Regions from separate parts of the Paenibacillus chartarius genome, predicted to be linked through region 3. Evidence: riboswitches for the same ligand, from Rfam matches in the RefSeq annotation. Region 3 holds a riboswitch; each other region holds the start of a gene.

Region 1 (2,199 bases), on a different contig from region 3:
CGACAAATTTGTCGCAGTAAGGCTCGATCGTCGACAGAATATGAGAGGAAATGAGCAGGCTGGCTCCACGGCGCTTGCGCTCCACCATAAGCTCAAGCAGGGAACGCATGGCGAGCGGATCGAGCCCGAGGAAGGGCTCGTCGATTACATATAAGGCAGGCTCGACCAGGAACGCATTCATGATCATGACCTTCTGCTTCATTCCTTTGGAGAGCTGGATCGGGAGGCTGCCCAGCTTGTCCGTCATGTTGAACTCGGTCAGCAGGCGCTCCATCCGCGAATGCAGCTGCTCGCCGGTCAAGCCGTAAGCCATGGCCGTCAGCTCCAGGTGCTCGCGGACCGTCAATTCATCGTAGAGCTCCGGCGTTTCGGGCACGTAAGCGAAGGCGGCGCGGTAACCGAGCGGATCTTCCTGCAGCGTCCGGCCGGCGACGCGGACTTCGCCCTTCTGCGGCAGCAGGAGGCCGAGGATGTGCTTGATCGTCGTGCTCTTGCCGGCTCCGTTCAGACCGAGCAAGCCGACCATTTCGCCGGGCTGGACGGTGATCTGCAAATCTTGCAGGACCGGCTTCGCGGGCAAATATCCGCCGTAAAGCCGGTCGATTTGTAGGATCGGGATCATGGATATGCTCCTTTTTTTGCCTAATTTCCTCCGCCTTTGTAACCCAATTCACAAAAATGAATGTATACGGACGAGAAACGTAGGAATTAAGCGATAAAGTGAACTTTTGTTGGGAAAAACGCCGCAATTAAGCCGATTTTGGTATTGCGGTTAGCTTTACAGTTGCTTTAATCGGACGTAAACTACTTTCATAATAACTTAAAAAAATACCAATTTACCAATCGCTTAATTTCCGCAAGGAAAACGGGGGAACCGGGTTGTTGTTTCGGGGTGAATCCAAGGGCTTAGTTACGCAAGTCCGAGGTAGGGCGACTCTAGCGTCCGAATCCGTCAGCTAACCTCGTAAGCGTGTTTAGAGAGGTAACCTTTGTCGTGTCTTATTGTCAACTTCCATTATTGACAATTAACTAAAGACCACGGGGAAGACGTCCTCTTCTCTGGCGGCCTTTTTTTGTTGTCTTCAAGCACTTTGGCATCATGGGAGGGCGCTGCTCGTACAATCGTATCATGGGAGGTGATTTGCCGCTCACACGATATCGATGGTCAGACAGAACGCATTAACCATTAAACCTTAGTCACGTCATTTTGATCATGCGTAACACTCGACGGCGGGGCTTTGAAGGAGGACCGAAGAAGTGGGAACTTTTCCAAGCGCGGAAACCCATGTAAAGCGATCATCCAGCATGACCTTCGCATTGCGATGGAAGCATGAAAACTTGCGTCTAACTATGACATTATCCTTACTGTCATGCGCGATTACTTTCATGTTTTTGGTGTTGTTGTACGGTACGGCTACCAAGAGCGTATCCGTAGTAGTGAATGGACAGGAACAACAGGTGAAAACTCGAGCATTTGTCCTGCAACGCCTACTGGATGAACAAGCCATTACGATCGGAGCGCACGATCGCGTATCCGCCGACCTCGGCGCAAAGCTGACGGACGGCATGAAGATCACGATCGACCATGCGAAACCGATCCGATTGACTGCTGACGGAGAGACGAAAACTGTATTCACCACAGGCAAGACGGTACAAAGTGCATTACAGGAATTGAATATTGCGCTCGGCGAGCTGGATAAAGTCGTTCCGCCGCTGGAAACCGGCATCAGCGAGGATGCGTCGGTGCAGGTCATTCGCGTGAAGAAAGAGATTGCGGAAGTGAACGAAGCGATCGCTTTCGAAACGGAGAAGAAGAATGATTCTACGATCCTCAAGGGTAAAGAGAAGGTTGTGCAGGAAGGCAAGGAAGGCGTACTGACCAAGACGATGGAGAAGGTATATGAGGATGGCGTCCTTGTTGCCGAGAATGTCGTCAACCTGGAAGTCGCCCAGGAGAAAGTGAACAAGGTCGTGGCGGTTGGCACGAAGGCGCCGGTAACGGTGCTGTCGGCGAGCTCGCCGGATGTCGATGCCGTCTCGAAGAGCGGCAAGACGTTTAATTACAAGCAAGTGTTGAACAACGTGTCGCTGACCGCTTACTCGGCGGGCGTCGCCTCGACCGGGAAAGACACCGACAGTCCGGGCTACGGCAAGACATACACGGGTACTACAGTAACGGAAGGCCGTACGATCGCTGTT
Region 2 (2,199 bases), on a different contig from region 3:
GAAAGAGCTGGCCGGCTACGAGCCGCGTCTGTTCCGGCCGCCATACGGCGCGGTCAACGAAGACCAGGTGCGCTGGGCCGGCGAGCATCAGTTCCTGATTGTGAACTGGAACGTAGACTCGCTCGATTGGAAAAGCTTGAAGGCGGATCAGGTGAGCAGCAATATATTGGCTGCGGCGCGGAGCGGCTCGATTATTTTGCAGCACTGCGGAGGCGGGCAAGGACAAGATTTGTCGGGTACGGTACAGGCTCTGCCCGGTGTCATTCAATCGCTGAAACAGCAAGGATACCGCTTTGTTACGGTACCTGAGCTGCTGCATGTTTCGAAGGCCAAATAACCATGCAAAAGCCCCCGTTCCCGTCAATCGACGGAGTCCGGGGGCTCAAAGCTTTTCTTATTTCAGTACGTAGATCGTCACGTTTTGCAGACCGAAGCTCCAAGCGTTGCCGACGGAGCGGGGAATGAACATGTCGATCCGGTTTCCTTTAATCGCGCCGCCCATATCCGATGCCGTGGCGACTATTCCGGTCGGGAGGCCGCTAAACGTATAGCCGGTTACATACACCTTTGTGCCGAGCGGAATGACGCTCGGATCTACCGCGATCGTACCGAGAGCGAGCGGTTTGCCGAAGTAGTCGACAGCCCCCCACGCCCCGTTTTCACTCGGACTGTCCGAATAAGCGCTCGCAACGGCCGAGATCGTCTTGCTGTACGCCAAGACCTCGCCGCTTGCAGCGGTAACGGTCGGCTCTGTGGACGCTGCCCGCATGAGGGTTGCCGCTTCCGCCGGCGCTTCGGCCGATGCAGTATGCACCGTGCCTGAGGCTGATGTTTCCGGCAGCCGAATCGTTAATCCCGGGTATATGTTCGTTGCCGAAACATCAGGGTTCGCATCCACCAACGCCTGAAGCGGCACGTTTAGCTTTTTGGAAATAAGCCAGAACGTATCGTCGCCTTGCGCAACGTAAGTATGATCCGCGGCCGCTGCGGCGTGAGCCGGCGAGCCTCCTGCAGCCAAACTAAAGCCGAGCAGCGACAAGCCCAGAACAAGGCCTGCGCGCCATGGAACGGTTGACTTCACAGTCATCGTATGCAGTTACCCCTTTGATTATATTGCCTACGAGGTTAGTTGACGGGTTCGGACCAAAGGTTAGTCCCTACTCGGGTTTCGACACCGAGATTCACCCCTGACGAACGATCAACGCACACACGCGTGCCGCGTTTTTCCGTTCGCCGAAAAGCGTCCCCCGCACCTCTCCGGAAGGGGAGGTTTCGGCTCCTGAAACTGTACCATACGACAACAAGGGGTGAAAACCCGCAAAATTTTCCATCCGCTCTGGATCGTCCTGGCGAATCGTGCAGCGGCATCCAGCAGCGTGCTTAAGGAAGGGCCAATTTTCCCATAACCGTTGCCGTTCTGGCTCCGGTCGCCGACGGCATATTGTTCGGGACGCCATGCACGAAATGACAACCAAGCAGTGCAAATACAATCGCTTCCTTGGCGTCACTGTCTATACCGAAAGCGTCCGAGCGGTGCACCTGCTGCTCCGGCAATTCGCCGGCCAGCATGCGCAGCAGCGTATCGTTGCGGGCACCGCCGCCCGATACGATCACATCGCGAACCGCCATGTCCGGGAAAATAAAGCGGCGATAGCCGTCCGCAATCGAGCGGGCCGTGAACGCCGTCGCCGTCGCGACTATATCGGCATCGGCCGCGCCAGCCGCTCTCGCTTCGGCGATCCACGATGCGGCAAACGCTTTGCCGAACATTTCACGGCCTGTCGTCTTGACCGGCGGCAGTGCGAAATACGGGTGCGCCATGAGCCCTGCCAGCAAATCCTCCCTGACTGAGCCCGAAGCCGCCCAAGCACCTCCCCCGTCGTAGACGAGCCGGCCGCCGCTCAGCTCCAAAACCGCTTGATCGATGATCATATTGCCGGGTCCGGTATCGAAAGCGACGACCTGCTCCGGCTTGCCGCCGGCCGGAATCGCCGTGCAGTTGCCGATGCCTCCGATATTTTGAGCGATGCGCCCGTGGCGCTCATCCCGCAGCAGCAAGTAGTCGGCATAGGGCACTAGCGGCGCCCCTTGGCCGCCTACCGCCATGTCCGCTGTCCGGAAGTCGCCCACAGTGACGATGCCCGTCTCCTTGGCGATGACGCTGATGTCGCCGATCTGCAGGGTGGAACGCACCCGGTA
Region 3 (2,199 bases):
CGCTGTCAGCGTTACGGCAGCATTGCCTGAGCCATAGGCGGGACGAGTCACTGTGCCGGTGTCGGAAACGACATCCGTATCGCTGCTTGACCACGTAATGCTCGTTGTGCCTTGGGCCGAGGGCAGGCCTATATCGGACACGACGTGCTCCTTGTCGGCATTCGACCTGTAATCGATGTCCAGTGCCGTCTTGTCCGAAGCCAGCACCGACGCGTCGGACATCGCTATCCCATAGGTAACTACATTACCGTCGCCGAAATAACTCCCATCAAATTCGTTCATATATGCCCATCCGTCCGTGCCGTCGGTGCCATAAACTTTTACCATCAAGTCATCTTTCTTGACTTCAACACTGGTAGGTATGGAGACGTCATTCAGGGGTGCATCGTCCCTTACCTTCAGCTTCACCTTCAGCAGCTCGATGGCACCGCCGGCCGTCAGACTCGATTCGAACATTTCGCCGTTCTCGGCTTGAATTTCGAAAACCAGGTTTCCTTCGGTAGGCCCTCCCTGGTTGACGACAATCGGCGGGCTAACCGTCTTGTTTACGCTATTAAACACACTGCCGTTAGGCACGTAGGAGCCTGGGGCCGTGTATTCGTAACGATTTAAATTGTCGTTTCGCGTTGCGAAAGATTCGCCCTCAAACACCCGATTATCAAAGGAAATAATGAACCGCATCTGAACGATATTCTCTTGATTGTCGAACGCATCCAAATGATCGGCTTTTACGCTAAGCACGACCTCGTCTCCCTGTTTGACCGACGTGCTGCCGTTAGCCTCGACCCCTATCGTCATCGGGCTCGAAGTGGGGTCCGCCTTGACGGTCCTTGCTCCGCAAAAAGCGGACAATACCAGAACAACGGCCAATAGAGCGGATGTGAACCGCTGCGTTGCCTTTCTACATTGCATAACTCTACCTCCTGATGTCTGAAATGATATGCATTGATCCACACCATTCGGCAATAATCTACATTTACCCTTTGGATTTCGACATAAACTTGAAAATCCATCAAACCATCGTATACAATTGCCGTCGCTGTCAGCCCAGCCTATACCAACGGCATAGGGAAATGATTTTTCCCACACCCATTCGACGCACTTTCCAAGCGCCCTTTTCACCGACTATGGGAACCTTGCAATTTTTTTTCGAATATATAAGTTTTATAGGAGGAATATTGTGGTTTTTGACGAATACGTAGTCTGGACAAAAAATAACCCAATAATTGCCGAATTTCCGCGGTCCGCGGAAAACGGGGGAACCAGTCTTCACGGGTGAATTGATTTCGCGACTGAGTCTATGACTCAGGCTCGTAGGGATCATAGGGCATACCTTCGACCGAACCCTCCAGCTAACCTCGTAGGCAGTGGAAGGAGCTCCTCAATTGAAGAAGGCTGTCGTTTTACTGCTCAGTTTCGTTGTGCTGTTCACGTTCCAGGTCGGTAGCGCTTCCGCAGAAACCCCGATGAACAAAACGATCGCGGGTCTGATGGGGACACCGTACAAGTGGGCCGGTACAACCACCAGCGGCTTCGATTGCTCCGGGTTTACCGCATATGTCTTCAACCAGTTCGGCATTGAGCTGCCTCACAACTCTGCGGCTCAGAACGAAGAAGGCTACTGGGTATCCCAAGACGATCTGCGCGCAGGTGACCTCGTATTCTTCAACACCAGCGGCAAGGGCATTTCGCATGTAGGCATCTATGTAGGGGACGGTTACTTCGTTCACTCCGCTACCGATAAGGGCGTCATCAAGACAGCTCTTAGCGATTCCTACTATAAGAAGCGGTATGTCTCCGCACGACGCGTGCTGTGGGACGAGCTTTACACCCAGCTGACGACAGATGTACAGTAAGATTGAGAAGCTTCTCTAGCAAACGATTGCCCCGAATGGCCTTGGCGTGAGCCGATGCATCGGGGCTTTCTTTTATTTCCAGCTTTTAACACATAGGTCTAAGGCATTAGTTGTAGAGCGATTGCTGTCGATGTGCTATGATCGAAATAGTTGAATTTTCCTAGATGTCAGGGGGTATCGATCATATTGCGCAAGTTGAAATTGCTGTTAAGCGCTTGTCTGCTGACGACCGCTATTCCGGTGTCGGCACTGGCATCCGTGAACCTGGACCCCGGACATGACGGAGTACATATAGACGATATAGTCAAAGCGATTCATAGCGGTTCCTCGGACCTTGACCTCA

What was found. A riboswitch is a leader RNA that binds a small molecule or an ion and turns the genes downstream of it on or off. The one in region 3 is predicted to bind cyclic di-AMP.
Region 1: linked by a shared signal. The riboswitch ahead of ACFFK0_RS27470 (resuscitation-promoting factor) and the one ahead of ACFFK0_RS24210 (C40 family peptidase) in region 3 are both predicted to bind cyclic di-AMP.
Region 2: linked by a shared signal. The riboswitch ahead of ACFFK0_RS16770 (3D domain-containing protein) and the one ahead of ACFFK0_RS24210 (C40 family peptidase) in region 3 are both predicted to bind cyclic di-AMP.

What each region holds. Positions count from the first base shown of each region.
Region 1 is NZ_JBHLWN010000110.1:49,710-51,908, reverse strand. It holds gene ACFFK0_RS27475 (ABC transporter ATP-binding protein) at 1-622, opposite strand, end outside; cyclic di-AMP (ydaO/yuaA leader) riboswitch at 835-987, shown strand; gene ACFFK0_RS27470 (resuscitation-promoting factor) at 1,306-2,199, shown strand, end outside.
Region 2 is NZ_JBHLWN010000068.1:52,352-54,550, reverse strand. It holds gene ACFFK0_RS16775 (polysaccharide deacetylase family protein) at 1-337, shown strand, start outside; gene ACFFK0_RS16770 (3D domain-containing protein) at 395-1,087, opposite strand; cyclic di-AMP (ydaO/yuaA leader) riboswitch at 1,098-1,288, opposite strand; gene ACFFK0_RS16765 (anhydro-N-acetylmuramic acid kinase) at 1,381-2,199, opposite strand, start outside.
Region 3 is NZ_JBHLWN010000098.1:47,125-49,323, forward strand. It holds gene ACFFK0_RS24205 (Ig-like domain-containing protein) at 1-912, opposite strand, end outside; cyclic di-AMP (ydaO/yuaA leader) riboswitch at 1,218-1,382, shown strand; gene ACFFK0_RS24210 (C40 family peptidase) at 1,386-1,856, shown strand; gene ACFFK0_RS24215 (carboxypeptidase regulatory-like domain-containing protein) at 2,043-2,199, shown strand, end outside.